3 regions of the Streptomyces sp. NPDC008121 genome follow, and region 1 is predicted to be linked to each of the others. Evidence: riboswitches for the same ligand, from Rfam matches in the RefSeq annotation. Region 1 holds a riboswitch; each other region holds the start of a gene.
What was found. Region 1 has a riboswitch for thiamine pyrophosphate ahead of thiC (phosphomethylpyrimidine synthase ThiC). Riboswitches for the same ligand answer to the same signal wherever they lie in the genome.
Positions count from the first base shown of each region.

Region 2: another riboswitch for thiamine pyrophosphate. It lies ahead of ACFZBD_RS10595 (thiamine ABC transporter substrate-binding protein); the one in region 1 lies ahead of thiC (phosphomethylpyrimidine synthase ThiC).
Region 3: another riboswitch for thiamine pyrophosphate. It lies ahead of thiO (glycine oxidase ThiO); the one in region 1 lies ahead of thiC (phosphomethylpyrimidine synthase ThiC).

Region 1 covers NZ_JBIBHT010000004.1:182,910-193,296, reverse strand. The annotation lists gene ACFZBD_RS15200 (helix-turn-helix domain-containing protein) at 1-177, shown strand, start outside; gene ACFZBD_RS15195 (SsgA family sporulation/cell division regulator) at 315-749, shown strand; gene ACFZBD_RS15190 (YibE/F family protein) at 830-2,260, opposite strand; TPP riboswitch at 2,332-2,478, shown strand; gene thiC (phosphomethylpyrimidine synthase ThiC) at 2,472-4,244, shown strand; gene ACFZBD_RS15180 (hypothetical protein) at 4,303-5,130, opposite strand; gene ACFZBD_RS15175 (metallophosphoesterase) at 5,294-6,619, opposite strand; gene ACFZBD_RS15170 (substrate-binding domain-containing protein) at 6,958-8,073, opposite strand; gene hisC (histidinol-phosphate transaminase) at 8,452-9,558, shown strand; gene ACFZBD_RS15160 (cyclophilin-like fold protein) at 9,606-9,986, opposite strand; gene ACFZBD_RS15155 (cytochrome ubiquinol oxidase subunit I) at 10,191-10,387, shown strand, end outside.
Region 2 covers NZ_JBIBHT010000003.1:110,830-121,216, reverse strand. The annotation lists gene ACFZBD_RS10635 (FAD-dependent oxidoreductase) at 1-1,058, opposite strand, end outside; gene ACFZBD_RS10630 (SRPBCC family protein) at 1,064-1,585, opposite strand; gene ACFZBD_RS10625 (short-chain dehydrogenase/reductase) at 1,675-2,562, shown strand; gene ACFZBD_RS10620 (hypothetical protein) at 2,631-2,891, opposite strand; gene ACFZBD_RS10615 (GyrI-like domain-containing protein) at 3,072-3,962, shown strand; gene ACFZBD_RS10610 (hypothetical protein) at 4,286-5,608, shown strand; gene ACFZBD_RS10605 (FG-GAP-like repeat-containing protein) at 5,783-7,696, shown strand; gene rlmN (23S rRNA (adenine(2503)-C(2))-methyltransferase RlmN) at 7,857-8,963, shown strand; TPP riboswitch at 8,993-9,100, shown strand; gene ACFZBD_RS10595 (thiamine ABC transporter substrate-binding protein) at 9,190-10,269, shown strand; gene ACFZBD_RS10590 (ABC transporter permease subunit) at 10,368-10,387, shown strand, end outside.
Region 3 covers NZ_JBIBHT010000005.1:344,425-354,811, reverse strand. The annotation lists gene ACFZBD_RS19170 (molybdopterin-dependent oxidoreductase) at 1-316, shown strand, start outside; gene ACFZBD_RS19165 (DUF4396 domain-containing protein) at 348-887, opposite strand; gene ACFZBD_RS19160 (deoxyribonuclease IV) at 970-1,821, opposite strand; gene pknB (Stk1 family PASTA domain-containing Ser/Thr kinase) at 1,828-3,783, opposite strand; gene ACFZBD_RS19150 (thiazole synthase) at 3,875-4,672, opposite strand; gene thiS (sulfur carrier protein ThiS) at 4,677-4,886, opposite strand; gene thiO (glycine oxidase ThiO) at 4,883-6,166, opposite strand; TPP riboswitch at 6,164-6,276, opposite strand; gene ACFZBD_RS19135 (FAD-dependent oxidoreductase) at 6,505-7,668, shown strand; gene ACFZBD_RS19130 (Rv2175c family DNA-binding protein) at 7,785-8,150, shown strand; gene thiE (thiamine phosphate synthase) at 8,236-8,913, shown strand; gene metF (methylenetetrahydrofolate reductase [NAD(P)H]) at 8,970-9,887, shown strand; gene ACFZBD_RS19115 (hypothetical protein) at 9,939-10,387, shown strand, end outside.

The DNA of each region.
Region 1 (10,387 bases):
GAATATGCGCTCGGCACGGTCTGCGCCGCGATCCCCATCACGGCGGGCTCCACGGCTGCCGCCATGGCCATTTCTCTCCCCCTCCACCAGGAAGAACGGTTGCTGCCCGCAGTCGATCGACTACGCAGTGAGATCGGAAGACTCTTCAGCTCCTTCGCGTTCTCTATCAGTATCTGAAAAATTACTCCTTGTGATCTGCTAGCGCTTGCAGCACGATTGCGTCAAGAGGGCCATGGGGATCATTCCTGGCCGTTTTGATCGCACCTTTCAGCAGCTGTCTCTACCCAACTGCTTCATCCACTGCGGGGTACATGATGCGAGAGTCGGTTCAGGCCGAAGTCCTGATGAGCTTCCTCGTCTCCGAGGAGCTCTCCTTCAGAATCCCGGTGGAGCTGCGCTATGAGACCCGGGATCCGTACGCGGTGCGCATGACCTTCCACCTCCCCGGGGACGCCCCCGTGACCTGGGCGTTCGGACGGGAGTTGCTGCTCGACGGCATCAACAGCCCCAGCGGTGACGGCGATGTCCGGATCGCGCCGACCGCCCCGGAGGCCCTGTCGGACGTCTCCATCCGGCTCCAGGTCGGCGGCGACCGCGCCCTGTTCCGCGCCAGCGCTCCCCCGCTGGTCGCCTTCCTCGACCGTACGGACAAGCTCGTCCCGCTCGGTCAGGAGCGGACCCTCGGTGACTTCGAGGACAACCTGGAGGCGGCCCTCGGCCGGATCCTCGCGGAGGAGAACGCCGGCTGAGGCGGGGTCGCCCCCGCTCCCGCCCCCGCCGTCGCGCCGCCCCCCGCTCCCGGTTTGCCGCCTGCGGTGGTCACGTACGGTCACTTCGCGCGGCGGCGGCGGCCGCCCTTGGCCGGCCGCCTCCGCGGGAAGCCCGACGCGCCACCCGCCGAACCGGCCGGGTCCGCCAGGCCGGCCGGGCCCGGCACACCCGGCCCGCTCGGCCGGTCGGCGGAGACCACCAGCGCCGCGAGGGCGGTCGTGACCGGCACCGAGGCGACCAGGCCGATCGACCCCACCAGCGTCCGGACGATCTCCTCCGCGACCAGCTCGCTGTTGGCCACCGCCCCCACGCTGCTCTGCGCGATGGAGAACAGCAGCAGCAGGGGCAAGGCCGCGCCCGCGTACGCGAGGACCAGCGTGTTCACCACCGACGCGATGTGGTCGCGGCCGATCCGGATCCCGGCCCGGTACAGCGCGCGCGGCCCCATGCGCGGATCCGCCTGGTGCAGCTCCCACACCGCCGACGTCTGGGTCACCGTCACATCGTCGAGCACGCCCAGCGAGCCGATGATGATGCCGGCGAGCAGCAGACCCGACATGTCGATGTCCGGGTACAGGCCGTGGATCAGGCCGGTGTTGTCGTCCGTGTTGCCGGACAGCGACGCCCAGCCGATGAAGAGCGAGCCCAACAGCCCGATCAGCAGCAGGGAGATCAGGGTGCCGAGCACCGCGACCGAGGTGCGGGCGGAGAGGCCGTGACACATGTAGAGCGCGATCAGCATGATCGCGCTCGACCCGACCACGGCCACCACCAGCGGATTCGAGCCCTGCAGGATCGCCGGCAGGATGAAGAACGTCAGGATCACGAAGCTCACCGCGAGCGAGATGAGCGCCATCAGACCGCGTAGGCGGCCCACGAGCACCACCGCGACCGCGAAGATCAGGGCGAGCACCGTCAAGGGGACCTTGCGGTTCACATCGGTGACCGAGTACTGCAGATCGCGCGGCGCGTCGGGGGCGTACGCCACGACGACGCCCTGCCCCTCGCGCAGTTGCCGGGGCGCGTCCGGCTGCACGACCTCGACGAACCTACGGCCCTGATCGTCCCCGCTGGTGACCTCGACCGTGGCCTTCGCGCACTGCCCCTGCTGGGCGTTGACCGCCTCGCGCCCCTGCGGCGTGGAGACGTCGCCGGTCGGCGGCACCTGCGCGGCGTTCACGTCCTTGCAGTCGACCCGCTCCACCGAGACGACCCTGCCCTGCTCGGTCTGCCGGTCGAAGCCGACCCCGGTGCGCTCGTGCGCCGGGGCGCCACCGGGCCACAGCACCGCGAGCCCGACGACGACGGCGGTGGCGAAGGGGATCAGGACCGCCGCGATGACCTTCCGCAGATGCCGGGAGACGGGCGCGGCGGGGCCATGGCTGTGCGTGTGCGCGGGGGCGTGTCCGTGGTGTCCGTGCCCGGCAGCGCCGCCGCCGTCTCCGTCGCCGTCGTCGGGGGGGCCGGGGGTCTGCTGCGAGGAAGTCACCGACCGATCATCGCAAGAACGGCGGGGGCCCACTGTTCAGCACGCCCGGGTTGCCGCTAGCGTGGTGGCACCTTTGCACACGCGGGAGCTCGGAGCACCGGGCTGAGAGGGCGCTGATCACCGTACGCACGCAGTGACGTGCGTACGGGAAGAGGCTGCGCCGACCGCCGAACCTGTTACCGGGTAATGCCGGCGTAGGGAGATCGGTCTCATGACCATTCAGGATGCACGCACGCCTGCCACCAGCCAGGACGAGCGCAAGCCGGGCTGGCACAAGGGGTACGTCGAGGGCTCGCGCCCCGACCTCCGCGTGCCGGTCCGCCAGGTGCACCTCACCAACGGCAAGGACGTGACGCTGTACGACACGTCCGGCCCGTACACCGACCCCACCATCGACACCGACGTACGGCGGGGCCTTCCGCCGCTGCGCGAGAACTGGATCATCGGCCGGGGCGACACCGAGGAGTACGCGGGCCGCCCGGTCCGCCCCGAGGACGACGGGATCAAGCACACCTCGCCGCGCGGCGGGCTGAAGAACCTCGACGCGGTCTTCCCGGGCCGTCCGCGCCAGCCCCGCCGGGGCCGTGCCGGCCAGGCGGTGACCCAGCTCGCGTACGCCCGCCGGGGCGAGATCACCCCGGAGATGGAGTACGTCGCCATCCGCGAGAACGTCTCCCCCGAGGTCGTCCGGGAGGAGATCGCGGCGGGGCGCGCCGTCCTGCCGGCCAACGTGAACCACCCGGAGATCGAGCCGATGATCATCGGCAAGAGGTTCCTGGTGAAGGTCAACGCCAACATCGGCAACTCCGCCGTCACCTCCTCGATCGAGGAGGAGGTGGAGAAGATGACGTGGGCGACCAAGTGGGGCGCCGATACGGTGATGGACCTGTCCACCGGCCGGAACATCCACACCACCCGCGAGTGGGTGCTGCGCAACTCCCCCGTGCCGATCGGCACCGTCCCGCTCTACCAGGCCCTGGAGAAGGTCGACGGCCGGGCCGAGGAGCTGACCTGGGAGGTCTACAAGGACACGGTCATCGAGCAGGCCGAGCAGGGCGTCGACTACATGACGGTCCACGCCGGCGTGCTGCTGCCGTACGTGCCGCTGACCGCCCGCCGCAAGACCGGCATCGTCTCGCGCGGCGGCTCGATCATGGCCGCCTGGTGCCTGGCGCACCACAAGGAGAACTTCCTCTACACCCACTTCGAGGAGCTCTGCGAGATCCTGGCGGCGTACGACGTCACCTACTCGCTGGGCGACGGGCTGCGGCCCGGCTCGATCGCGGACGCCAACGACGACGCGCAGTTCGCCGAGCTGCGCACGCTCGGCGAGCTGAACACGATCGCCAAGCGCCACCAGGTGCAGACGATGATCGAGGGCCCGGGGCACGTCCCGATGCACAAGATCAAGGAGAACATCGACCTCCAGCAGGAGATCTGCGAGGAGGCGCCGTTCTACACCCTCGGCCCGCTGACCACGGACGTCGCGCCCGCCTACGACCACATCACCTCCGGCATCGGTGCGGCGATGATCGCCTGGTGGGGGACGGCGATGCTCTGCTACGTCACCCCCAAGGAGCACCTGGGCCTGCCGAACCGCGACGACGTGAAGACCGGTGTCATCACGTACAAGATCGCGGCGCACGCGGCGGACCTCGCGAAGGGGCACCCGGGGGCGCAGGAGTGGGACGACGCGCTGTCGGACGCGCGGTTCGAGTTCCGTTGGGAGGACCAGTTCAACCTGGCGCTCGACCCGGACACGGCCCGGGAGTTCCACGACGAGACGCTGCCGGCCGAGCCGGCGAAGACCGCGCACTTCTGCTCGATGTGCGGTCCGAAGTTCTGCTCGATGAAGATCTCGCAGGACATCCGGCGGCAGCACGGCGGCGATCTGAAGCCGGACGAGATCGAGGCCGGGATGGCGGAGAAGTCCGCCGAATTCGCCGCTGCCGGCAACCGGGTGTACCTCCCGCTGGCGGAGTGACGCCGGGCCCCCGCCGCCCCCGAGCCGGGTAGGGGGCGGGGCGGGGGCGCCGTGGGGGTCAGTCCGGGATGGTCTCGGGCGGGCCGAAGTCGGGGCTGGAGAAGTCCGGGCTGCTGTACGTCGGGCGGGTGGCCGATCCGCCCTCGCCGGGGCTGGAGAAGTCCGGACCGCTGTAGCCGACCTTGGGGATCCTGGAGACCGGGCGCGGCCTGGCGGCCGGGGCCGGGCGGGTGGCACCGGGGTCGGCCAGCGCGGCGCGCAGGAACGGCAGGATGCCCCGTTCCAGCAGCGCGTGCCGCCAGGCCTCCCTGGCCCGGGACAGCTCGGTCCCTTCGGCGGTGCCCGGGTCCGCCGCGCCCACCTCGGTGGCTCTGTTGCGCAGCGCCGTGACGAGCAGTCCGGCGGCCGCGCAGAGCAGCCCGGCCGCGGCGACGGCGCCGAAGAACCAGCCCGCCGTCAGCAGGGTGTCGGCGAACTGCAGGGTGGGGGCGAGGACTTTCAGTACGGCCCCGACCAGTAGGAAGATCACCGCCGCGGTGCCCGCCAGCACGGGCGCGAGGACCGTGACGATCGCGACGACGCCCGCGCCGGGGCCGCCGCTCGCTCCGTCGCCGTCCGCCGCGAGGACGGCGCCCATGACGCTCGTACCGCCGGGTGACCGTCCCTGCTCACGTATCTTCACGAAGTGGTCGTATTCGGGTGCGGCCGCGGCCGTGATGAGCGCGGTCGCGCTCAGCGCCATGGCGCGCAACTGTGCGGTCGTGAGCCGCTTCCCGACCTCGGCGAGATCCGGGCGTTCGTGCGCGTGACGCAGTGCCTCGTCGAGGGTGCGCTCGTACTCGGCGCGGTCCTCGGTCAGCAGGTGCGGAGCCACGTTCATGTGCATCCCCCGATGCTCCGTAGGGCCGGACCGCCCGGGGAAGAACGCCGGGCAGTGGGGCGGAAACGGAGGAGAGCCTGCTACGGATGAGCCGATGGTATTCCGGTTCCGCGCCACCGTGACAGGGGGTTTCCCGAAATCGCCTGGCCCGGATGCGCAGGGTTATACCTCAGCCGTTCAGGGGGAGTTGGACGACCAGAAGCTTTCCGGCCATGGTCACACCGCCGTCCATGGCGATCGCCAGGCCGTCGGCGTAGACGTGGGGTCCGTCGACGGTCGGGTCCGAGCCGCCCTCGCCGTCCTCGGTGCCCACCTGGCCCAGGAGGTACGGGATGGGGCTGTGGCCGTGCACGACGCGGCGGCCGCCGTAGGTGCCGAGCAGCTCCCGCACCGCCTCCGGGCCGCCGTCGTCGCGGAAGGCGAAGCGCTTGGTGAACTTCCGGAACAGGTCCCAGACCTCGTCGGCGTCGTTGCGGTTGATGATCTCGTGGACGGTCTCGTTGACGTCCTCGATGGTGCTGCCGTAGTCGAGGTACGCGGTGGTGTCGGAGTGCAGGAGGAGGTGTCCGTCCTCCTCCACCACGGCGTCGAGCCGGGACATCCACTGGAGGTGGACGTCCTGGAGGCGGTCCATGTCGTACTTCTGGCCGCCGTTGAGCAGCCAGGCGGCCTGGAAGGTGGCGGTGCCGGCGCCGGAGTTGACGGGGGTGTCGGCGAAGCGCTTGGCGCCGATGAGCAGCAGCTCGTGATTGCCCATCAGGGCCTTGCAGTAGCCGCCGGCGGCGGCCGCCTCGGCGGAGAGCCGCATGACGAGGTCGATGACACCGATGCCGTCGGGTCCGCGGTCGGTGAAGTCTCCGAGGAACCAGAGGCGGGCGTTGCCCGCGGCCCAGCCGCCGTTCTCGTCGATGAGGCCCTTCTCGCGCAGCGCGGCGACGAGTTCGTCGAGATAGCCGTGGACGTCGCCGACGACGAAGAGCGGGCCCGGGCCCTCGCCCGCCGCCGGAGCCGGTGCGGGCGCCGGAGCCGGGTCGACCTGCACCTGGACGGTGTCGCCCCGGTTGATGACCGGGAGGTCGCGCTCGGTGGGGGTGTAGCCCTCGGGGAGGTCACCCTCCGGGAAGGCGTTTCCGGGGTGGCCCCCGGGCACGGCGGGCACCGGGGGGGACGCGGGGACGTCGGGAACGGAGGCGGCGGGGCCGTCCGCGCGGGACGCCACGACGGTGCCGAGGTGGAGCGTGCGCTCGAGCGGGACGTCGGACATGCCGGCGCCGCTTCTCGGCGCGCCCGGCGCGGGTGCCACCGCGATCTGCGCCACCGGGGCCTGTGCCACCGCTGTCGGTGCCACCGCGGCCGGCGCCGCGGGGAGCCCCGGAGCGTCGGCCGGAGGTTCCGTGGCATGGCCCTGCACGGGCACCCGGGCGTACGGCGGTACGCGGAAGTCACGCAATGTCGCCGTGCGCACCACGGGTTCCTGCCCGGCCCCCTGAGTCATCGACCCCTCCACCACCGTCGCGATGCCCTGCACATCGCGGACCGGCCTGGTCGGGGTGGTCCGCGGTGTCGTGCGCCCATCATAGGAATGAGGGTCCTCCTGTGTGACGCACCAGGGGTGGTGAATCCGGGTCCACTCCGGGTTCACCGGTTGTTTCGCCCGAATTGAGAAGGTCCAGGCCAGGGTTCGAGCCGGGCCGGTCCTCGGTTTGGGCCGGACATCGGCGCGTACGCGACGTTTCCCGGACCTCCGAGGACCGTCTCGGCGGCTCCCCCGGCTCTCTTCGCGGCCCTCCCGGCCCGCTTCCGGATCGCTTCCGGGCCTTCCCCGTCCCTCTCTCAGTCCTTCTCGTCCTGGGAGGGGGAGCGGGGCGGGCTGACGGTCGTCCGGGGGGAGCGCCGCTGGGAGGAGGTCCGGACGATGAGTTCGGTCGGTATCACCCGCTCGACCGGCCCGTCGGCATCGCTCCCCTCGATGGCGTCGATGAGCAGCTGGACGACCGCCGTACCGATCCGGCGCGGCTTGAGCGAGAGGGTCGTGATGGGCGGTTCGGTGGTGGCGTACACGGTCGATTCGCTGCAACAGACCAGCAGCAGGTCGTCCGGTACGCGCAGTCCGTAGCGGCGTGCGGCCGCCAGGAGGTCGGTTCCATTGGGGTCGAAGAGGCCGTACACGGCGTCGGGGCGGTCGGGGCGGGCGAGCAGCCGGTCGGCCGCGACGGCGCCCGCGCACGGATCGTGCGCCGGATAGGCCTCGTAGACGGGGTCCTGTCCGACCCGTTCGCACCAGTTGAGGTACGCGGTGGTGGAGAGGCGGGTGTACGTGTCGGTGGTGGTGCCGGTCAGCAGCCCGATCCGGCGGGCGCCGGCGGCGGCGAGGTGGTCGAGGAGGTCGAGGACGGCGGCTTCGTGGTCGTTGTCGACCCAGGCGGTGACCGGGAGGGTGCCGGCGGGGCGCCCGTCGGAGACGACGGGCAGGCCCTGGCGGACCAGCTCGGTGACGACCGGGTCGTGGTCGGAGGGGTCGATGACGACGGTGCCGTCGAGGGCGACGTTCGACCAGACGTCATGGCGGGAGGTGGCGGGGAGGATGACCAGGGCGTAGCCCCGGGCGAGCGCGGCCGAGGTCGCGGCTCTGGCCATCTCCGCGAAGTACGCGAATTCGGTGAAGGTGAAAGGTTCATCCCCGTAGGTCGTCACGGTCAGGCCGATGAGGCCCGACTTGCCGGTACGGAGCGTGCGGGCCGCTGCGGACGGGCGGTAGCCCAGCCGGTCTGCGACTTCGCGAACGTGGCGGCGGGTGGCGTCCGGTAGCCGGCCCTTGCCGTTGAGCGCGTCGGAGACAGTCGTGATGGAGACCCCGGCGGCGGCGGCCACATCCCGGATGCCCGCTCTGCCCTGCCGGCTTCCCCGGGTCTGTGCCCGGCTCACCTGGTGCTTCCCTGCTGCTGTCATGGCGAGCCGATAGTAGGGCGAGGGCGGGTGGGTGGGCCGGTCGCATATTCACTCGTTGACAGGCACGTTTCTGCAAGATCGAAAAAGGTCAATTGCCTTGGAAAGAAAGAGAGTTAGGGCGTCTGGCGGTGGATCTATGGTTGTCGACGGGCATGAGCCTGCCACCGGGGCGAGGTCTCGAAGAGGTCTCAACTCACCTCTACGGGGGATGCGCGCCACGGCGCTCGCCACCGGCGCGCGCCACCCGGCCCCGCGCTCCCTCTGTTTTCCACAGCTCAGGGATGAGGTTGTCCACAGCCCATTCGCAGCGGAGGCGAATCCTCATAAGGTGAGGAGCATTGGTGGTACGGACGGTCGAGGAGGACCACAGTGAGTGCAGTGAGCGAGACCGGCGGGGCCGGCGGGACGAGTGCGGGCGGCCCGAGGCTGCGCGCCGCGCTGGACGGCATTCCGACGTACAAGCCGGGCAAGCCGGCCGCCGCGGGCGGCCCGGTCGCCTTCAAGCTGTCCTCCAACGAGAACCCGTACCCGCCGCTGCCGGGTGTCATGGAGAGCGCGCTGTCCGCGGCCGCCTCCTTCAACCGCTACCCCGACATGGCCTGCACCGGCCTGATGCAGGAGCTCGCCGACCGTTTCGGCGTCCCCGTCTCGCACCTGGCCACCGGGACCGGCTCGGTGGGGATCGCGCAGTCGCTGATCCAGTCGACGGCCGGCCCCGGTGACGAGGTCATGTACGCCTGGCGGTCCTTCGAGGCGTACCCGATCATCACGCAGATCAGCGGGGCGACCCCGGTGCAGGTGCCGCTGACCGAGGGCGAGGTGCACGACCTCGACGCGATGGCCGAGGCGATCACCGACCGGACCCGGCTGATCTTCGTCTGCAATCCGAACAACCCCACGGGTACGGCCGTGCGCCGGGCCGAGCTGGAGCGGTTCCTGGACCGGGTGCCCTCCGACGTCCTGGTGGTGATCGACGAGGCGTACCGGGAGTTCGTCCGCGACGCCGACATCCCGGACGGCATCGAGCTCTACCGCGACCGTCCGAACGTGGCCGTGCTGCGCACGTTCTCCAAGGCGTACGGCCTCGCGGGGCTGCGGGTCGGTTTCGCGGTCGCCCATGAGCCGGTGGCGGCGGCGCTGCGCAAGACGGCGGTGCCGTTCGGGGTGAGTCAGGTGGCGCAGGACGCGGCGGTGGCCTCGCTGCGGGCCGAGGACGAGCTGCTCGGCCGGGTCGGCTCGCTGGTGGCGGAGCGCGAGCGGGTCCACGCCGGGCTCGTGGCCCAGGGCTGGACCGTGCCGGACACCCAGGCGAACTTCGTCTGGCTGCGGCTCGGTGAGCGGACGGTGGACTTCGCGGCGGAGTGCGAGCGGCACGGTGTGGTGGTGCGGCCGTTCGCGGGTGAGGGCGTGCGCGTCACGATCGGTGAGTGCGAGGCGAACGACCTGTTCCTGAAGGCGGCGGAGGGCTTCCGCAAGGAGAGCTAGCCGGCGGGCAGGGGTGACTCACCCGGCCGGGGCGGGGCGGGAGACCCTCAGTCGGTCACCAGCTCCACCCGGATCGGGTCGCCGTCCCTGACGGTGGCCAGGACGCGCGGGTCGCCGTCGAGCGAGCCGAGGACGTTGCACGGGGCGGCGAGCCGGCACTCGTCGCCCCGGGAGATCGGGGTCGGGCCGTAGGGGAGCGCGAGCGCGTCGCCCTCCGTCCAGAAGGCGACGGTCCCGGGCTCCACCACCTGTCGCGCGTCGGACTCGACCCCGGTGGAGACCGGTGTGTCGAAATACACTTCCTCGCCCCAGGTCCGGGCGGTGGAAGTGATCGGAAGAACCCCCACGAGCGCCTTGCTCGTGGGGGTTTCGTCGATGGTGGCCGTGGTGTGACCGGCGGGCCAGGAGAGACGGATACGAAGGGTCATACCCCAGATTCAACAATATGTTGAAGGCTGAGGGAAGGGGTGACCTTCGAGTAGGGCACCCCCCGTACTCATACGGATTTCGTATGAGTCATAATGCTTGTGAATGTGAACGCGTTCACAAGCGTGTCACGGTTCATCCCGGGATGGGTGGGATTAAAGGGGCAGGTCGCCTCCGTGACCACGGCGATGTAAGGAGAAGACGACGTGGACCTCGCTCTGGCGCCAGAGACTCTGGCGCGTTGGCAGTTCGGCATCACCACCGTCTACCACTTTCTCTTCGTCCCCCTGACGATCTCCCTCGCCGCGCTCACCGCCGGTCTTCAGACGGCCTGGGTACGTACGGAGAACGAGAAGTACCTCAGGGCCACGAAGTTCTGGGGCAAGCTCTTTCTGATCAACAT
Region 2 (10,387 bases), on a different contig from region 1:
GCGGCGAAGCGCGTCAGGCCGTCGACGCCGTCCGCCAGGTGCACGGTCCCGGCCTGCGACGCGGGCCGCGCCGTCCACGGCACCGGGGCGTCGAGCGCCCAGTCGACCTTGAAGGTGGCGAAGTCCCACTGGAAGCGCCGGAGGTCCCGCAGCAGACGGTCGGGCAAATGCGCCGGGTCGACCAGGCGCCCGAAGAGCGCCGGGGCCGACACGTCGGCGAGGACCGCCCGTCGGGCCGGTACCCCCTCTCCGGCCGCGGTGCGGACCCCCACCGCGCGGCCGTTACGTACGACCACCGACGCGACCCGTTCCCCGCACCGCACGGCCCCGCCGCGGCTCTCCAGGCGCCGGACCAGCGCGTCGGTCAGGGCCCCGGCGCCACCGACCGGCACCGGGAATCCGTGGCTCTGGCCGAGCATCGACATCAGCCAGCCGAACCCGCCGCTCCCCGCCGCCTCGGGGGCCAGATCGGCGTGCAGGGCGTTGCCGGCGAGCAGCAGGCGCCCCCCTTCGCCGTGGAACTCCTCCTCGCCCAGGCGGCGCACGGGAAGGGCGAGGTTCCGGGCCAGGCGCAGCGCGGCGGGCGGGGTCAGCCGGGTGGCGAGGCGCAGGGCGGAGCGCACCGGGGGGAACGGTGTGAACAGCGCGCGCAGGATGTCCCCGCCGATGCGGTCCCACATCCGGCACATGCCCTGCCAGGCCTCCCCGTCACCGTCGGCGAACGCCTCCAGGCTCGCCGCCGTGCCGACCGCGTCGCGGGCCAGCACCGCGCACCGCCCGTCGCGCAGCGGGTGCGCCAGCACATGGGGGGCGTGGCTCCAGCGCAGCCCGTGGCGCGCCAGGTCGAGGCCGGCCAGTACCGGGGAGGCGGCGGCCAGCGGGTAGAAGGAGCTGAAGAGGTCGTTGACGTAGTCGGGATGGACGCCGCGGTCGCTGCGTACCGCACCGCCGGGCTCGGGCTGCTCCTCCAGGACCTCCACGCTCCAGCCGGCGTCCGCGAGGAGGTTGGCGGCGACGAGGCCGTTGGGGCCGGCCCCGATCACCACGGCGTCCGGCACGGCGGTCACACCGCCCGGGGCCGGGGGCGGCCCGCGCGCCCCTCGCCGTGCGCCTTCGCGCCCTTGGCGTCCTCCGCCTCCGTGTCCTTCGCTTCCGTACCGTTTTCGACGGTCCGGGCGAGGCGGGCGAGCATGTCCCGGTGGCGGAGCTGGATCACCGCGTCCGAGAGGGTGTTGTGCCAGCGCCCGCCGAGGCCGCGCAGCGGGTGCTCGTCGCAGACGACCAGGGACTCCTCGCCCCAGGGGCGGACCTCCAGGGCGATCCGCGCGGTGCCGAGGGCGCCGGCGACGGCCTCCAGTTCCAGTACCTTCCCCGGTTCGCAGAGGCGCACGATCGTCTCACCGTCGCCGGACCACGGCCCGATCCGTACGGTGTACCGCAGGCGGGACCCCACCTGCGGCCAGTCGTCGTCGAGGGGGTCCGAGTCGGAGGTCCCCACCACCCAGTCGCTGTAGCGCGAGGGGTCGGCGAGGACCGCCCAGACGGCCTCGGGCCTCCGGCGGATCAGCTGGTGTCGTACGGCCATGGGGTCCTCCGTGTGAGAAGTGGGTCTCCCGCCTGCGGGTTCCCCGTCGCGCGCGGGACATCCGCCCCCCATGTGCCTACCGTGGACCCATGGGCGGAGTCTCACCACTGCACGGCCGGACGGCGGTCGTCACGGGCGCGGCCCGGGGCGTGGGGGAGCGGGCGGCCCTGGCGCTCGCCCGGCGGGGGGCGCGCGTCGCCCTGCTGGGGCACGAGGAGGCGGAACTCGCCCGGGTGGCCGACCGCTGCCGGGAGGCGGGGGCCCCGGCCCACGCCTGGCCGGCCGACGTGACCGACGACGCCCGGATGGCGGAGGTGGCCCGGGACGTCGAACGGCGGATGGGGCCCGCGTCGGTCGTCGTCGCCAACGCCGGGATCGCGGCCGCCGGACCGTTCGAGCGGACCGCCCCCGAGAGCTGGCGGCGGATCGTCGAGGTCAACCTCGTCGGCAGCGCCGTCACCGCCCGCGCCTTCCTGCCGGCGCTCCTCGCGACCCGCGGCTACTACCTGCTCGTCTCCTCCCTCGCGGCGCTCTCGCCGGTGCCGCTGATGACGGCGTACGGGGCGTCGAAGGCGGGCGCCGAGGCGTTCGCGGCGGGGCTGCGGGCGGAGCTCGCCCACCGCGGGGTGGCGGTGGGGGTGGCCAGGCTGAGCTGGTACGACACCGACCTGATCCGGGCGGCCGACGACCACCGGGTGATGCGCGAACTACGGCGCCACCTGCCGTGGCCCGCCGACCGCGTCCATTCGGACGACCGGGTCGGCGAACTCCTCGCCCGGGGCGCCGAGCGCCGCCGCCCCGTCCTGCACCTCCAGCCCTGGCTCCGCCTGGTCCCCGCGCTCGGGCCGCTGCTGCCCGCCGTGGTCGCCCGCGGCGCCCGGCAGGCCCTGTCCCGGCTCGACGAGGACGAGACGGCCCTCGCCCCCACTGGCCTCCTGGGGCCGGGCGGCGAAGCGGACGAGGCCGCGGGGGCCTGACGCCCCGCTCGTCACCGGTCCCGCTCGCTCGTCGGCGGTCCCGCTCGGTCGTCGGCGGTGGCGCGGAGTCAGGCCGCGCCCGCGGCCCGGTCCCGGTCGCCTCGCGCCGCCGCCCGCTCGGCCCGTACCAGCTCGCGCAGCTCGGCCCGGCCGGCCGTGGGGAGGGGAAGGCGCCAGTACGGGTGGAAGCAGATCTCCGCCGAGAGCCGCAGCAGCCGTCTGCGCAGCGGGGTGGGGCGGTCCTGGCCGGGGCGGGCGAGTTCTTCGTAGGTCGCGGACCAGGAACGCTGGGCGGTGACGAGGTCGTCGGGGAAGGGGTGGTGCCTCATGGAATGATTAGAGCACTTGTTCGAATTTCTGCGCCAGGTCGGATTTCCGGTGCCGCGCGGGCCGACCGGAAAGTCGATCTGGCCGACCGGCTCCACCCGACCCGATCGGGCACAGGATGTCGGGTCCGGCAGGATGCCCGCTGCCTAGCGTGGAGACCGTCAAGAGGAAGGGGACCGGGAGTGCTGGACCGTCTGAACGAGGCCCTGGAGTACATCGAGCAGCGTCTCGACCAGCCCGTCGACAACGCCGAGCTGGCGCGGGTCGCGGCCACCTCGGAGTACCACCTGCGCCGGATGTTCTCCGCGCTCGCGGGGCTGCCGCTGTCGGAGTACGTCCGCCGGCGCCGGCTCACCGTGGCGGGTGCCGAGGTGCTCGACGGGAGCGCGTCCCTGTTGGACGTCGCGGTGCGGTACGGATACGGCTCGGGCGAGGCCTTCGCGAGGGCGTTCCGCGCCATGCACGGCGTCGGGCCCGGCGAGGCCCGGCGTACGGGCGCCGCGCTCGTCTCCCAGCCCCGGTTGACCTTCCGTCTCACTGTCGAAGGGAGCAGCAGTATGCGTTATCGCGTCGTGGACAGGCCGGACTTCACCGTCGTCGGCTTCAAGGCACGGGTCCCGCTCGTGCACGCGGGGCCGAACCAGGCGATCATCGACTTCGTCCGCGGGATCGACCGGACGCTCGTCGAGCGGCTGGCGAAGCTGTCGGACCAGGAGCCGCACGGGATCGTCGCGGTCTGCGACGACCTGGACCCCAGCCGGGCCGAAGGCACCGAACTCGACTATCTCCACGCGGTGATCACGTCGGCGACGGCCTCGGACGGGCCGCCCGAGGGCGCGCCCGAGGGGGTGGCGGTGCTCCCGGTGCCGGCCGGTACGTGGGCGGTGTTCACCGCCTCGGGTCCCGTACCGCAGGCCATCCAGGAGCTGTGGCGGGACGTCTTCACGGAGTGGTTCCCATCGAACCCGTACCGCAGCCGTCCCGGGCCGGAGATCCTGCGGACCCGGATGTCGGCGGAGATGACCGAGGCGGACGCCGAGTTGTGGCTGCCGGTGGAGCGGGAGCTGGGCTGAGCGACGGGCGGCGCGCCACGCGCCGCCCGCCGTTGTCCCCCGTGGCGTGCGGGCGTTCGCCCATGGTGCGCAACGGAAGTGACGGCTCGTCGCGGTGAGGGGTCGGCGGGCGTGCCGTCCTGCCTCCGCATGGAGAGCCCTGTTGAACGCTGAAGCAACTGCACGGCGTTGGAAGCCGAGTTGCGGGACGCGTCGAAGGGGCGAAGAATTTTGTGTGGAACACCAGTGCACCGTTGAGCCGTGCGGCTCCGGTGGCCAAGGACCCGCTCACGGGTCACGCCCACGAGGCAGAGCGATACACCACGAGCGCATCTGGAATCGTCATGGCCAAACTTGCCCGGCGAAGGATCTCCCGCATGCTCGGCGCCTCATGTCTGGCCGCGTCACTAGCGGTTCCGGTCGGCATGGGAACGGCGGCGGCGGCGTCGGCCGATGCGCCCACCCAGGCCACGGCGGCCGGCCCGCTCGATCCCCCCGACCCGCCGCCCCAGCAGGAGGAACAGCAGCCGCCGGAGCCGCAGCCGGAGGAGGAGCAGCCGCCGCAGGAGGAGCAGCCGCAGGAAGAGCAGCCGCCGCAGGAGGAGCAACAGCCACCGGAGGAGCAACCGCAGGAGCAGCAGCCCCAGGAGGAGCAGCCGCCGCAGGAGGAGCAGCAGCCCGAGGAGCAGCCGCAGGAAGAGCAGCAGGAACAGCAGGACGGGCAGCAGAAGTTCGTGACGCCTCAGCAGCAACAGCAGGTGAAGCAACAGGCCGCGAAGGCGCCCGAACAGGTGAAGGCCGAGCTGAACGCGGTCCTGGCCGAGGCGCTGAAGGTAATCAACAGCCCGACGGCGTCAGCCGACGACAAGGAGATCTACGGCTACATCGTGGCGGACATCAGCACGACGTTGAACGCCATCGACAGCCCGGATACGTCCCCGGAGGACAAGGCCACGTACACGAAGTTCCTTCAGGGGATCACCGGAGCACTGAAGGCCGCCCAGGACCCGACCAAGTCGACGGCCGAGCGGATCGTGTACCGCGACATCGCCGATGACCTGGCCTGGTGGGTGACGCAGATGCAGAGCCCCAACATCACGGCGGCGGAGAAGGCGGAGCTCAAGGCCCAGGTGGAAGTGCTCAGTGACGCCATGATCGCGCTGGCCAATCCGAAGGGCCCGCCGAAGCCCCCGGTGGAGCAGAAGAAGATCGAGAAGGGCGTGAAGAAGACCCTCGGCGCCCTGAAGTCGATGCAGAACCCGAACACCAAGCCCAAGGACGCGAAGGACCAGGCCCAGATCAAGCAGATCATCGACACCAACAGCAAGGCGCTGGTGACGGTCCAAAACCCGGACGCCTCCGAGCAGCAGAGGAAGGACGCGCAGAAGACGGTCGACTCGCTCGACAGCGCCACGCAGAACGCGCAGTACAAGGAGTTCCTGCAAGAGGTGAAGCGCCTCGGCGCGCCCGCCGCTTGTGTGAACTCGATCCAGGACCGCACGAACGAGGCCGGCTGGCCCGAGGGATCGCTCTGGGGTCTCTCCGCCTCGTCCTGTGAGGACACGGTCGCCGCGGGCGCCGACGACGGCAGCAAGTGGTCCCCGGTGTTCGACTGCGTGGCCAACAAGCCGTTCTCCGAGTGCGTGGCGACCATCCCCAAGGACTGACCCCGGGGACTCCCACCCTCCGAACCCCCGACGGACCGCACACGGCCCCCGCGACGAGGACGCGGGGGCCTTCCCCTGCGCCGGACTGCCCACGAGGCGGCACCGACAGTCGAGGCGATCACCTGTTCGAGTAGCGTTCGTCTTTCTTTCATGTCACCCATCAGGGGGGGTTCCATGCGAACATCCGGGCTGTTCAAAGCCCTGTTGGCCACTCTGGCCTTCCTGTGCGCGGCCACACTGCCGACCGCGCCCCCGGCGCGGGCGGACACGGTGACGCCGTCGGCCGCACCGCCCGTCAGGACGTACACGTACAACATCTGCGGCAGCGGCGGCACGACGGGATGCCTGGTCACCGCCGCGGAGAACAAGGCCCGCGTCGACACGATCGTGGCGGAGACGGGGGGCGCCTGGAACGCCGACTACATCTTCCTCGTCGAGGTCTGCCGCTATCAGTACGACGACCTGAACGCCGCTCTCAAGCCCCGTGGCTACACGGGCCGGTACGTCCAGACCGTCGCCCAGAGCGCCCTCAAGGGCTCGAACGGCCGGCAGCTGTGCGTCGACACCGGCGGCAGCACCACGCCCAGCTACGGCATGGCCCTGTTCGTCCGGGGGTACCACGTCGAAGGGGCCGACCTCACCCTGGACACGAAGGCCGCCATCCAGGACACCGTCGACGCCGTGGCGATCGGACCCGTCGGAGCCGAGGACATCAAGGCCCCCTGCATCAAGGCCTGGGTCCAGAACCGGCTGACGTGGTCCTGCTCCGTGCACCTGTGGTGGGGCACGCCGAACGCCCCCGTCCGCCCCACGCCCCCCGCCCCGCCGGCCACCCCCGAGCAGACCGCGAAGTACAACGCCGATCTCGCGACGTACAAGGACCGGGCGGCGCGCCACCAGGTCATGGTCCGGGAGGCCAAGGTCCTCACCGACAAGGCACGGGAGTGGGAGGACGCCGGCATCCCCGTGATCCTCGGCGGTGACTTCAACTCCTCGCCGTGGGGAGACGTGCTGAACGGCTTCTACGCGGCGCCCACCGGCGACGGCGCGCACGGCGGGTTCATCGAGGCCGACGAGACCGACATCAGCCGCACCGCCGGCTTCGGCAACTGCCAGACCCCGGGGATCACGCGCTGCCGCATGGGCGCGCTCACCATGTTCGACGCGGCCCATCAGAACCGGGTGCAGAAGCTCGACTACACCTTCTTCGGTTCCCGCTTCTTCCGCGGCGCGGTCGGCGACGTGCCCGCCGAGCCCACGACCCCGACCGGTCAGTGGATCTCCGACCACCTGCCCCTGCGGGCCGCCGCCTACTGGTCGGACTGCGGCCCCTACGGTGACACCCCCGGTGCCGTCCACCGGCGGGACGCGGCCGGCGGTCTGTACCGCTACGAGGGCCGGGCGAACGGCGACAGCGCCGCTCTGGCCAAGCCCTGCAAGGTCGGCTCAGGCTGGACGGGCATGAAGCACGTCGCCCGGCACGGCACCACCCTCGCCGCCGTCGACGCCGCCGGAAACCTCTGGCACTACCCGGCCGCCGCGGTGGACGGCTCGTACTCCGGCGGCACCCGCCGCCTGGCCGGTACGGGCTTCCAGGACGACACCCTGCTCCTCGCCCCGGGCGACTTCGACGGCGACGGAACCGCCGACCTGATCACCCGGGACACCACGGGCGGCCTCTGGCTCCACCACGGCACCGGCCCGGACGGCTACGCCCCGCGTACGCCGCTCGCCGCCACCAGCGGCGACTGGGTCATGTACCCGTCGGTGATCGCCGGGGACTTCGCCCATTCCGAGGGCACGGACCCGGGCACCCCCGACCTCATCGCCATCGACGAAGTCGGCTCCCTCTGGCTCCAGGAGGGCACGGGCGACGGCACCCTCACCGAGCGCCGGCAGATCGGCCACGGCTGGGGCGTCTACGACACCCTCGCCGCCCCGGGCGACCTGAACGGCGACGGCAAGCCCGACATGGCCGCCCGCGAGGCCGGCGGCGACCTCTACTACTACAAGGGCGACGGCGCCGGCGGCTACGCGCCCCGCGTGAAGATCGGCTCCAGCTTCCCCGCTGGAGAGCTGCTCTTCTGACGCGAGCCTGAGGGAAACCCGCACGGAGAAGGCCCGGGGGAGACGCACGGATCCCCCGGGCCGTCCCCGCGCCCCCGCCGGAAGCCATCCGCGCCCCGCCCTTGGGCCGTCCCGTGACCGCCCCAGGCCACCGCCCCGCGTCTGCGACACTGGTAGAACCATGCCCAAGCCCGGAGAACTCACTTTCGTCGCCCCCCGCGGAGCCAAGCAGCCCCCGCGGCACCTCGCCGACCTCACGCCCGCCGAGCGCAAGGAAGCCGTCGCCGCGATCGGCGAGAAGCCGTTCCGCGCCAAGCAGCTATCCACGCACTACTTCGCGCGGTACGCCCACGACCCCGCCGAGTGGACCGACATCCCCGCCGGCTCCCGCGAGAAGCTGCAGGGCGAGCTGCTGCCCGACCTGATGTCCGTCGTCCGGCACATCTCCTGCGACGACGACACCACCCGTAAGACCCTGTGGCGGCTGCACGACGGCACGCTCGTCGAGTCCGTGCTCATGCGCTACCCCGACCGGGTCACCATGTGCATCTCCTCACAGGCCGGCTGCGGGATGAACTGCCCGTTCTGCGCCACCGGCCAGGCCGGTCTCGACCGGAACCTGTCGACCGCCGAGATCGTGCACCAGATCGTCGACGGCATGCGCGCCCTGCGCGACGGCGAGGTCCCCGGGGGCCCGGCGCGGCTGTCCAACATCGTCTTCATGGGCATGGGCGAGCCGCTCGCGAACTACAAGCGGGTCGTCGGTGCGATCCGCCGGCTGACCGACCCCGAGCCGGACGGTCTCGGGCTCTCCCAGCGCGGGATCACCGTCTCCACCGTCGGCCTCGTGCCCGCGATGCTGCGCTTCGCCGACGAGGGCTTCAAGTGCCGGCTCGCCGTCTCCCTGCACGCCCCTGACGACGAGCTCCGCGACACCCTCGTGCCCGTCAACACGCGCTGGAAGGTCCGCGAGGTCCTCGACGCCGCCTGGGAGTACGCGGAGAAGTCCGGCCGCCGGATCTCCATCGAGTACGCCCTCATCCGGGACATCAACGACCAGGCCTGGCGGGGCGACCTGCTCGGACGCCTCCTCAAGGGCAAGCGCGTCCACGTCAACCTGATCCCGCTCAACCCCACGCCCGGCTCCAAGTGGACCGCCTCGCGGCCCGAGGACGAGAAGGCGTTCGTCGAGGCCATCGCCGCCCACGGCGTGCCGGTCACCGTCCGTGACACCCGCGGCCAGGAGATCGACGGCGCCTGTGGACAGCTCGCGGCCACGGAGCGCTGACCTTGTAGTCTGAGCTCGAACACATCTCCATATTCCGACAGGGGAGCGCCACAGCGCTGAGAGTGCGGTCATCGGACCGCAGACCCTCTGAACCTCGCCCAGGTCATTCTGGGTAGGAAGTTCGGGCGTTACTCGAGCTGTTGCGCCCTGCCCACCCCCCGCGGGGTGGGCAGGGCCGCGTCTCTTCCTGGTCATACCCAGGAGGAATCCAGTGAGCACCAAGAAGATGGGCGCCGCCGCGCTCGTCGCCGCGCTGGGCGTCACCGCCCTCACCGCGTGCGGCACCGACGACGTCAGGGACGCGGCGGGCAAGAGCGGCGAGCCCGCGCCGAAGACCGTGACCCTCGTGAGCCACGACTCCTTCAACGCCTCCAAGGAGGTCCTGGCCCAGTTCACGAAGCAGACCGGCTTCACCGTCAAGGTCCTCAAGAGCGGCGACGCCGGCGTCGCCGTCAACAAGGAGATCCTGACCAAGGGCTCCCCGCAGGGCGACGTCTTCTTCGGCGTCGACAACACCCTCCTCTCCCGCGCGCTCGACAACGGCATCTTCGTGCCGTACGAGGCGAAGGGCCTGGACGCGGTCGCCGACGGCGCGAAGGTCGACAAGGAGCACCGGGTCACCCCGATCGACACCGGCGACATCTGCGTCAACTACGACAAGAAGTACTTCGCCGACAAGAAGCTCAGCCCCCCGCAGACCTTCGACGACCTGGCCAAGCCGGCGTACAAGGACCTGCTCGTGGTCGAGAACCCCGAGAAGTCCTCCCCGGGCCTCGGCTTCCTGCTCGGCACCGCCGCGCGGTACGGCGACGACGGCTGGCAGGACTACTGGAAGAAGCTCAAGGCGAACGGCGTGAAGACCGTCGACAGCTGGGAGCTCGCCTACAACCAGGAGTTCTCCGGCTCCGCCGGTGGCAAGAAGGCCAAGGGCGACCGGCCGCTGGTCGTCTCGTACGCCTCCAGCCCGCCCGTCGAGGTCCTCTACTCCGAGCCGCAGCCGAAGGACGCCCCCACCGGCGTCGCCACCGGCACCTGCTTCCGGCAGATCGAGTTCGCCGGACTGCTGAACGGCGCGAAGAACCCCGAGGGTGGCAAGGCGCTGATCGACTTCCTGATCTCCCAGCGCTTCCAGGAGGACATGCCGCTGCAGATGTTCGTCAACCCGGTCACCGACGGCGCCCGGCTGCCCGAGCTGTTCACGAAGCACGGGGTCGTGATCGACAAGCCGCTGACCATGGCGCCCGAGAAGATCGCCGACAAGCGCGAGCAGTGGATCCAGTCGTGGTCCTCGACCGTCCTGAGGTAGACCGCGAGCACCGCCACGGCGGTGCCGGCGGCGTACGGGGCGCAGACCCCATACGCCGCCGGCGGGACGTGCGGGGAAGCGCGGCGCGGCTCGGCCTGATGGCCGTGCCCGTCGCCTT
Region 3 (10,387 bases), on a different contig from region 1:
CGTCACGCACGTCATGGTCTGGGCCGAGTACGGCTTCAGCGCCAACATGCGGCTCTCCGACTTCGCCGCCGAGGGCGCGATCTTCGCCACCCACAAGGACGGGGAGCTGCTCACCGCCGAGCACGGCTTCCCGCTGCGGCTCGTGGTGCCCCATCTGTACGCCTGGAAGGGGCCCAAGTGGGTCCGCGGCGTGGAGTACATGACCGCCGACCGCCGCGGCTTCTGGGAGGAGCGCGGCTACCACAACATCGGCGACCCCTGGACGGAGCAGCGCTACTCCTACCAGGAGGAGCCGGGCGACGGCCCGGAGCTGTAGCCGCCCCGGGTCGCCGAGCCGGGCGGCGGGGTCAGTGGTGGTAGCGGTGGACCACCGCGTGGCCCTTGCCGCGGCCGATCATCCACTTGTTGACGGGTGTGGTGATCAGGAAGGCGACGAGGAAGGCGAAGGCGAGGGCGCCCCAGAAGAGCGCGTCCGACAGATGCGCGTCCATGGCGCCCGGGACCAGCAGCAGGACCCCGTTGTCGACGATCTCCATCACCGTGATGGAGAGGGTGTCGGCGGCGAGCGCGACGCCGATGGCCGCCTTGAGCGAGAGCCCGGCGCGGACGACGGCCCACAGGGTCAGGGAGTAGCCGAAGAGGAAGGCCAGGGCGATGGCGAGCGCCATCGTGGGGGCGTTGCCCCAGCCGAGGGCCGTGCCGATGATCATGCCGAGGACCTCGCCGATGGCGCATCCGGTGAGGCAGTGCAGCGTCGCCTTCACGGCCATCGACCAGGACACCGCGCCGCCGCCGTGGTGCCCGTGGGCCGTGTGGTCTCCGTGGTGGTCGTGAGGGTTCCGGTGGTCCTGCCGGCCGAGGTGGCCGGTGTGCGCTTCGTGCTCCATGACGAGCCCCCAACGTCGGATAGCGGTTCCTGCCTCTCCAGGAACCGTATACCCCCTAGGGGTATTCCTCAACGCGTGGGCGTCAGCCGCGGAGCTTCTTCAGCAGCTCCACGTCCGCCACGTGCCCTTCCTTGCCGCCGGGCGTCTCGATGACCAGCGGCACGCCCTCCGTCTCCGGGTGGCGCATCAGCGCCCGGAACGGCTCCTGGCCGATGTGGCCCGACCCGATGTTCGCGTGCCGGTCCTTGTGCGCCCCGACGACGTCCTTCGAGTCGTTGGCGTGGATCAGCTTCAGTCGGCCCTCGCCGACCGTCTCCACCAGCAGGTCCAGGGTCTGCGTCGCGCCGTGCGGGCCGGTCAGGTCGTGCCCCGCCGCGAAGATGTGGCAGGTGTCCAGGCAGATCCCGAGCCGCGGGTGGTGGTCCAGCGCGTCGAAGTACGGCCCGAAGTCCCACGTACGGGAGCAGAGCGAGGAGCCCTGCCCGGCCGTGGACTCCAGGAGCAGGAAGGGGTCGTCCTCGTGCGTCAGCTCGTCGAGCAGCGGCAGCATCCGCTCCCGCACCTGCGCCAGCGCCTCCTCGCGCGGGCGGCCTCCGGTCGCCGAGCCGGTGTGCACCACCACGCCCTTGGCGCCGATCTCCCGGCCCCGGCGCAGCGAGTGCCGCAGCGACTCCACCGACCTCTCGACCGTCGCCTCGGTGTGCGAGCCGAAGTTGATGAGGTACGGGGCGTGGACCCAGGCCGACATCGACGCGGCCTCGCAGGCGGCGCGGAACCGTTCGTCCTGCGCGGGGTTGCCCACCGGGGTGGCCCAGCCGCGCGGATTGGCGACGAAGACCTGGACGGCCTCGGCGCCCAGCTCGCGGGCGTAGGCCAGGCCGGTCGTGGCGAGGCCGCCGGCCACGGGGACATGGCCGCCGACGGGGTTGCGCATGAGTCTCTACAGTCCCTTGGTCGTGAGCGTGACGGTGGAGCCCTCGGGGGCGGTGGAGCCGCCCTCGACGGACTGGGCGGAGACGGTGTCGCCGAGGAAGGGGAAGGTCTTCTTGACCTCCACCTCGAAGCCGGCGCCCTCCAGCCGCTCGCGCGCGGTGTCGATCTGCTCGCCCATGACGTCGGGCACCTCGATCATCCTCGGCCCCTTGGAGACCGTGAGGGTGATCGTGTCGCCGCGGGCGGCGCGGCTGCCCTCGGCCAGGGACTGGGCGGCGACCGAACCGGCCGGCCGCGGGGAGTCGATCCGCTCGGCCGCGACCTGCACCTTCAGCCCGGCGTTCCGCAGCGTCTGGGTGGCGTCGGCCACGGACTCGCCGGACACGGAGGGAACCTCGATCGGGGCGCCCTTGCTGACGATCAGGGCGACCGCCGAGTCGGGGGAGCGCTCGGTGCCGGGCCCGGGGTCGGAGCCGATCACCGCGGACTGCGGCACGTCCTCGCTGAAGGCCTCCGTGACCACACCGGGGGCCAGGCCCTCCTCGGTCAGCATCCGCTTGGCCTCGGCGAGCGTCCTGCCCTCCAGGCGGGGGACCTTCACGATCTCCGGGCCGCGGGAGAGGGTGAGCGTCACCGTGCCGTTTCCGCGGATGCGCTCGCCCGGGGCCGGGTCCGTGGCCATGACCGTCCCGCGTTCGTAGACCTCGCTGAACGCGCGCCGGGTCTTCCCGACCTCCAGGCCCGCCTTCTCCAGCCGCTGCGTGGCCTGGGCCTCGCTCTGGCCGAGGATGGCGGGGACCCGGGTGAACTGGCCGGAATTGATGTACCAGACGCCGCCGCCGAGCCCGAGGGCCACCAGGACGAGGGCGAGGACGAGCAGGGGACCGCGCGGGCGGGGCAGCCTGCGCGCACCGGACCCCACGCCACCGGCGCCCGCGAAGCCGCCTGCCCGGCGCGAGGGACGCGGTTCCGGCTCGGGCTCCGGGGGCATCGCCAGCCGGCTCGTGTGCTGCGGCACGGCGGTGCGCGGGATCACGCTGGTCCGGTCCTCGGAGCCGTCCTCGCCCGCCCCGTCCGTCTCGGCGCGCGCCCCCGGCGGCACCGCGTCGAGCTGCTCGTCACCGAGGGCCGCCCGGGCCTCCCGGGTCAGGGCGAGCAGCGCGACGGCGTCGTAAGGGCGGATCTCCGGGTTGCGGGCGGTGGCCGCCGTGACCAGCTCGTCCAGCTCGACCGCGAGGCCGGGGACGACGGCCGAGGGGGCCGGGACGTCGGTGTTCAGGTGCCGGTAGAGGACCTGCGCGGGCGTGTCCCCGCCGTGCGGCTTCCCGCCGGTCAGCATCTCGTACAGGACGACACCGCAGGCGTACACGTCGGCGCGGGTGTCGGCGGTGCCGTGCTCGATCTGCTCGGGGGCGAGGTACGAGACCGTGCCGAGGACGGAGCCGGTGGTGTTCGTGGCCGAGCCGACGGCCCGTACGAGACCGAAGTCGGCGACCTTGACCCGGCCGTCGTCCCCGATCAGGACGTTCTCCGGCTTCATGTCCCGGTGGACGAAACCGGCCCGGTGCGCGGCGCCGAGCGCCGCGAGGACGGGCTCCAGGATGTCCAGCGCGGCCCGGGGCTGCAGGGCGCCGCGCTCGCGCAGCACGTCGCGCAGGGTGCAGCCGGCGACGTACTCCATCGCGAGATAGACGTACGCCCCGTCCGCGCCCTGGTCGAAGACCCCGACGACGTTGGGGTGGGAGAGCCGCGCCACGGACTTCGCCTCGCGGATGAACCGCTCGACGAAGGTGGCGTCGGTCGCCAGCGCCGGATGCATCACCTTGAGCGCGAGCACCCGGTCGAGGCGGGTGTCGACGGCCCGGTAGACCGTGGCCATCCCGCCGACGGCGACGCGCGCGTCGACGTGGTAGCGGCCGTCGAGCAGCTGCCCGACGAGAGGGTCCTGAAGGGTCGTGTCCACGGCCCCGAGTTTACGAGTCCCCGCGGACACCCCGTCGCCGCCACCGGCGACTGCAGCGCACCTGTGACGGGACGGGGTGGCCGGGATCACGTCATCGGAACGCGGGACGCTCCGGGTCCAGGGCGGCGCGGCCCTCCGCGGGGGAGGACGCCTCGGCGAAATGGCGGCGGGGGATGCGGCCCGCCCGCCACGCCAGCCGGCCCGCCTCGACCGCGTGCCGCATCGCCGACGCCATGAGCACCGGCTCCTGCGCCCGGGTCACCGCCGACGCCAGCATCACCGCCGCGCACCCCAGCTCCATCGCGAGCGCCGCGTCCGAAGCCGTCCCGGCCCCCGCGTCCAGGATCACCGGCACCCCGGCCCGCTCCGCGATCAGCTGGAAGTTGTGCGGGTTGCGGATCCCGAGCCCGGAGCCGATCGGCGAACCGAGCGGCATGATCGCGGCGCACCCGACGTCCTCCAGCTTCCGCGCGAGGACCGGGTCGTCGTTGGTGTACGGCAGGACCGTGAAGCCGTCGTCCACCAGCGTCTCCGCCGCGTCGAGCAGCTCCACCCCGTCCGGCAGCAGGGTCCGCTCGTCGGCGACGACCTCCAGCTTGACCCAGTCGGTCCCGAGGGCCTCCCGGGCCAGGCGCGCGGTCAGCACCGCCTCGCCCGCCGTGAAGCAGCCCGCCGTGTTCGGCAGGACCCGGATCCCGAGCCGCTCCAGGACGGAGAGGACCGAGCCCCGCACCGTCGGGTCCAGTCGCCGCATGGCGACCGTCGTCAGCTCCGTGCCGCTGGCGACCAGCGAGCGCTCCAGGACGTCCAGGCTGGGCGCCCCGCCCGTGCCCATGATCAGGCGCGAGGAGAACTCCGTACCCGCGAGGACGAAGGTGTCGTCGGACATCGGCTCAGCCTCCCTGGACGGCGGTGAGGACCTCGACCCGGTCGCCGTCGCCGATGACCGTCACGGCCCACCGGCCGCGCGGCACCACGGTCTCGTTGACGGCCGCGGCCACCCCCGAGGGCGCCGCGGTGAGGGTGGCGACCAGGGCGTCGAGCGAGACGGGGCCGGGAAGCGTGCGCGGCTCCCCGTTCACGGACACGTTCAGCACGTTCATGCGGGCTGCTCCAGACGTACGGGAGAGAAGCGGCGGGGAGTGAAGGGGCGGGCCTCGTCCGGGAGCGTGCCGGTGGTCAGCACCTCCGCCATGACGTCGCCGGTGACGGGGGTGAGCAGCACCCCGTTGCGGTAGTGGCCGGTGGCCAGATGGAGCCCCGGCAGGGCGCTCGGCCCGAGCAGCGGCGCGTTGTCCGGGGACCCGGGTCGCAGGCCCGCCCGGGTCTCGGTGAGCGGCAGCTCGGTGATGCCGGGCACCAGCTCGTGCGCGTCGCGCAGCAGTTCGTACACCCCGCCCGCCGTGACGGTGGTGTCCCAGCCCAGCTCCTCGCTCGTCGCCCCGACGACCAGCTCCCCGTTCTCGCGCGGCACCAGATAGACGTGGCTGCCGCGCACCACGGCCCGGACCGTCCGGGAGAGGAACGGCGCGTACGCCGGCGGCACGCTCAGCCGCAGCACCTGCCCCTTGACGGGCCGTACGGGCGGCAGCACCTCCTCCGGTACACCGTCGAGCCGGCCGCTGAGGCTGCCGGCGGCGAGGACGACCTGGTCGGCGCCGAGCTCCGTCCCGTCCGCGAGGACCGCGCCCACGGCCCGGTCGCGCACCACCGTCAGCCGCTCGGCGACGCTCCGGTGGACGACCACCCCGGCCCGCTCGCAGGCGGTGACCAGCGCGGCGGCCAGCCGGCGCGGATCGACCTGGTGGTCGCCGTCGACCCGCAGCCCGCCCCGGACGCCCGGGGCCAGCATCGGCTCCAGACGGCGGCAGTCGCGCCCGCTGAGCCACTCCGATTCCAGACCGCACCGCGTCTGCAGGGCGTGCAGCTCCCGCAGGTGCGCCCGGTCGTCGGCGTCCAGCGCGACGGCGAGCGTTCCGCAGGAGCGGTAGCCGACGTCCTGGCCGGTGGCGTCCCGCAGCTCCGCGACGAAGTCGGGATAGCGGCGCGCGGAGGCGAGGTTGAGGCCGAGCAGGGTCTCCTCGCCGTAGTGGAGTTCGGTGACGGCGGCGAGCATTCCGGCCGCCACCCGCGCCGCCCCGCCCCCGGGCTCCGGATCGACGAGCGCCGTCCGCAGCCCGCGCTGCGCCGCGCGCCAGGCCGTGACGAGGCCGATGATCCCGCCCCCGATGACGAGGACGTCCGAGGAGGTACCGGCGGGTGGTGTCCCGGGGTGCGCGGCGTGCGCGTGCGGTGTCCGGACGTGCGGGGTGCGCGCGGACGGCGCACCGGAGTCCGGGGTGCGCGCGGACGGCGCACCGAGGTGTGGCGTACGTGATGGCATGGGCGTCCAGCCCCTCCCTTCGCCGGCATGACCCGGATCAGGTTCGTACGGTCGGAGGCCGGCCAGCCTCCCTCTCAGCCCGGTGCGTCCGGGCTCCCGCGAGTGCTCTACGTTGACGGTCAGACTAACCCCCGCCCTCGGCGGCCGGTAAGGGAGCCTCCCGCCTCCCCGGGGCGCGGGTGGGAAGAGGCGCCGAGCCGGGCGGACGGCCCCGGCGGGAGGAGCCGGCCCGTCGCGGGTGCGACCGCTGCCTTCCTGACGGCACGTCAGCTGCGTAAGGTGATCGGGTGAGCGAGCAGAAGCAGGCACAGCAGCACGTCGTGATCGTGGGCGCCGGGATGGCGGGGGTGCAGACCGCCGTCGCCCTGCGCGAACAGGGCTTCGAAGGCCCCGTCACCCTCATCGGAGCCGAGCCGCACCAGCCCTACGACCGGCCCCCGCTCTCCAAGGCCGTACTCCTGGGCAAGGCCGAGGACTCGGCCTTCGACGTCGACTTCGAAGCACTCGCCATCGAGCTGCGCCTCGGCCTGGAGGTCACCGGCCTGCGCGCCGGCGACCGCGAGATCGACACCGAGGCCGGCCCCGTCCCCTACGACGTCCTGGTCGTCGCCACCGGCGCCCAGCCCGTCACCCTTCCCGGCACCGAGGGCGTGCCCGGGGTCCATCTGCTGCGCACCCTCGACGACGCCGCCCGGCTCAAGCCCGTCCTGGAACGGCGCCACGACATCGTGGTCGTCGGCGCCGGCTGGATCGGCGCCGAGTTCGCCACCGCCGCGCGCGAGGCGGGGTGCGCCGTCACCGTCGTGGAGGCCGCCGACCACCCGCTCGCGGGCGCGCTGCCCGCCGAGGTCGCCGCCCCCATGGCCCGCTGGTACGAGGAGAGCGGCGCCGCTCTCCTCACCCACGCGCGCGTGGACCGCTTCGAGGGCGGCAGCGTCGTCCTCGCCGACGGGCGGCGGCTGCCCGCCGACGCCGTCGTCGTCGGCATCGGCGCCCGCCCCGCCACCGACTGGCTCGCCGGTTCCGGCGTCACCCTCGACGCCGGCGGCTCCCTCACCGCCGACGACCGGCTGCGCACCTCCGTACCCGGCGTGTACGCCGTCGGCGACTGCGCCTCCTTCCCGTCCGCCCGCTACGGCGAGCGGCTCCTGGTCCACCACTGGGACAACGCCCTCCAGGGCCCGCGGACGGTCGCGGCCGACATCATCGGCGAGAACCCCGGGGCCTACGACCCGGTGCCGTACTTCTGGTCCGAGCAGTTCGGCCGCTTCGTGCAGTACGCGGGCCACCACACCACCGCCGACGCGCTCGTCCGCCGCGGCGACCCCGCCGGCGCCTCCTGGTCCGTCCTCTGGCTGCGCGCGGGCGTCCTGGTCGCCCTGCTCGCCGTGGGCCGCCCCCGCGACCTGGCCCAGGGCCGCAAGCTGATCGAGGCGGCCGCCCGCCTCGACCCCGCCCGGGCCACCGACCCGGCCGTCGCCCTGAAGACGGCGGTCCTCTGAGACGTGCTCAGGGCGCCCGGCCGGGGCCGCGCGCCCGTGCCCCCGCCCCGGCCGGGAGCGGACACTCCACGGGGCCCGACTACCGACTGTCAGTCCCAGATGGCAGGCTTGTTCCCGTGACCGAGATTGACGCAAGAATCGATGCTCTCGTCCCCGCCTGGCTCTACCTCCCCGACATCGCGGAAATGCTCGATGTCGAGGTGACGCGCGTGCGGCAGCTGGTCAAGGAGGGCCAGCTCATCGCCGTGCGCCGCGGAGAGAACCGGGCGCTCCAGGTGCCCGCCGCCTTCATCGACGGCGACAAGGTCGTCAAGGGCCTCAGCGGCACCCTGACGCTCCTGAAGGACGACGGCTTCACCGACGAAGAGATGCTGGAGTGGCTCTTCACTCCCGACCCGACCCTGCCGGGCACGCCCGCGCAGGCCCTCAGCGAGAATCGCGGCACGGAGGTGAAGCGCCGCGCCCAGGCGCTCGCCGTCTGACGCACCCACGCCACCACAGGAGGTCCGTGGGGCCGGGCCCGCCCCGGCCCCACGGCACCGCCGCAGCCCACGGGGGGAACCACCCATGTCCACGCCACGCGCGCAGCTCGCCGACGCCCGGCTCTACCTCTGCACGGACGCCCGCAGGCGCCAGGGCGACCTGCCCGCGTTCCTCGACGCCGTGCTCTCCTCCGGCGTGGACATCGTGCAGCTCCGCGACAAGGGCCTGGAGGCCGGCGAGGAGCTGGAGCACCTCGCCGTATTCGCCGACGCCTGCCGCCGCCACGGCACGCTCCTCGCCGTGAACGACCGGGCCGACGTCGCCCACGCCATCGGCTCCGACGTGCTGCACCTCGGCCAGGGAGACCTGCCCGTCCCCGCCGCCCGCGCCATCCTCGGCTGGGAATCCCCCCGGACCGAGTCCGGGGGAGTGCTGATCGGCCGCTCCTGCCACGCCGAGTCCGAGGTCGACGCCGCCGTCGCCGAACCGGGCGTGGACTATTTCTGCACCGGCCCCTGCTGGCCCACCCCCACCAAGCCCGGCCGGTACGCTCCCGGCCTCGGGCTCGTGCGGTACGCCGCCTCCCTGCCCCAGGAGCGCCCCTGGTTCGCCATCGGCGGCATCGACGAGACCACCCTCGACGAGGTCCTGGACGCGGGCGCCCGCCGGATCGTCGTCGTCCGGGCGATCACCGAGGCCGACGACCCCGCCGCGGCGACCGCGCGCCTGGCCAAGCGCGTCCACGAGCGGGCGGCCGGATGACGTCCATCTTTCGGACTCCGCTTCGTCGGCGGAGGTACCCCGTCTAACCTGCCGGTATGGCCCTAGGAACCGCTTCCACCCGCTCGGACCGCGCTCGTACGGTCCGCGACATCCTCGCGTCCGGCAAGCGTTCGTACTCCTTCGAGTTCTTCGCGCCCAGGACGGAGAAGGGCGAGCGAAGCCTCTGGAACGCCCTGCGCAGGATCGAGGCGGTCGCCCCCAGCTTCGTCTCCGTCACCTACGGCGCCGGCGGGTCCACCCGCGGCGGGACGGTCAAGGCCACCCAGAAGATCGCCGCCGACACCGTCCTCACCCCGGTGGCCCATCTCACCGCCGTCGACCACTCGGTCGCCGAGCTGCGCAACGTCCTGGGCCAGTACGCCGACGCCGGGATCCGCAACATGCTCGCCCTGCGCGGCGACCCGCCGGGCGACCCGCTGGGGGAGTGGATCGAGCACCCGGAGGGCGTGCGGTACGCCGCCGACCTGGTCCGGCTGATCAAGGAGTCCGGCGACTTCTGCGTCGGCGTCGCCGCCTTCCCCGAGATGCACCCCCGCTCCACCGACTGGGACACGGACATCCGGCACTTCGTGGACAAGTGCCATGCCGGCGCCGACTACGCCATCACCCAGATGTTCTTCGACCCGGAGAACTACCTCCGGATGCGCGACAGCGTCCAGAAGGCCGGCTGTGAGACGCCGATCATCCCCGAAGTCATGCCCGTTGTGAACGTCAAGACCCTCGACCGGCTGCCCCAGCTGAGCAACGCCGCGTTCCCGGCCGATGTGAAAGAGCGCATCCTCGCCGTCAAGGACGATCCGGCCGCTGTACGCTCCATTGGCATCGAGTTCGCGACGGAGTTCTGCGCGCGTCTGCTCTCCGAGGGTGTCCCCGGACTGCACTTCATCACGCTGAACAACTCCACCGCGACGCTGGAGATCTACGAGAATCTCGGACTGCACGTGCAGTCGTGACCGGCGTACCCGCCCCAGACCCGCGGCGGTGGCCGTAGGAGAGGGGCGGGCATGGGGTGGACGGTCCTCTACATCGCGTTCGGTGTCGTGGCGTTGTGGCTGCTGGGTGAGGTGCTCCTGCAGTACAAGGCGCGGCTGCGCTGGCGCGTCCTGGCGTTCTGCGGCTTCCTCGGCGTCGTCCTCGGCGTCCTGCTGCCCTCGGTCGCCGTGATCATCGCGGGCGCCGTCGCCTTCGCCGTCGGACAGACCTACGTGACGCTCTCCTTCCGCCGCGGCTTCTCCACCGGATGGGCGATCGGCGGCAACCCGGGCGCGAGCCGCCGCCGCAGGTCCACCGCGCCGGCCGAGGCCGCCGGCCCCACCCTGGAGGTCACCGAGGTCGCCTACGAGCCGGCGGCGGCCGAGCCCTCCGCGGCCGAGCGGACCGCGGTGTACGAGCCCCAGCCGATGCCCGACGACACCGGCCAGTACGGCGTCTACGCCGGCGCCTACGACCAGAC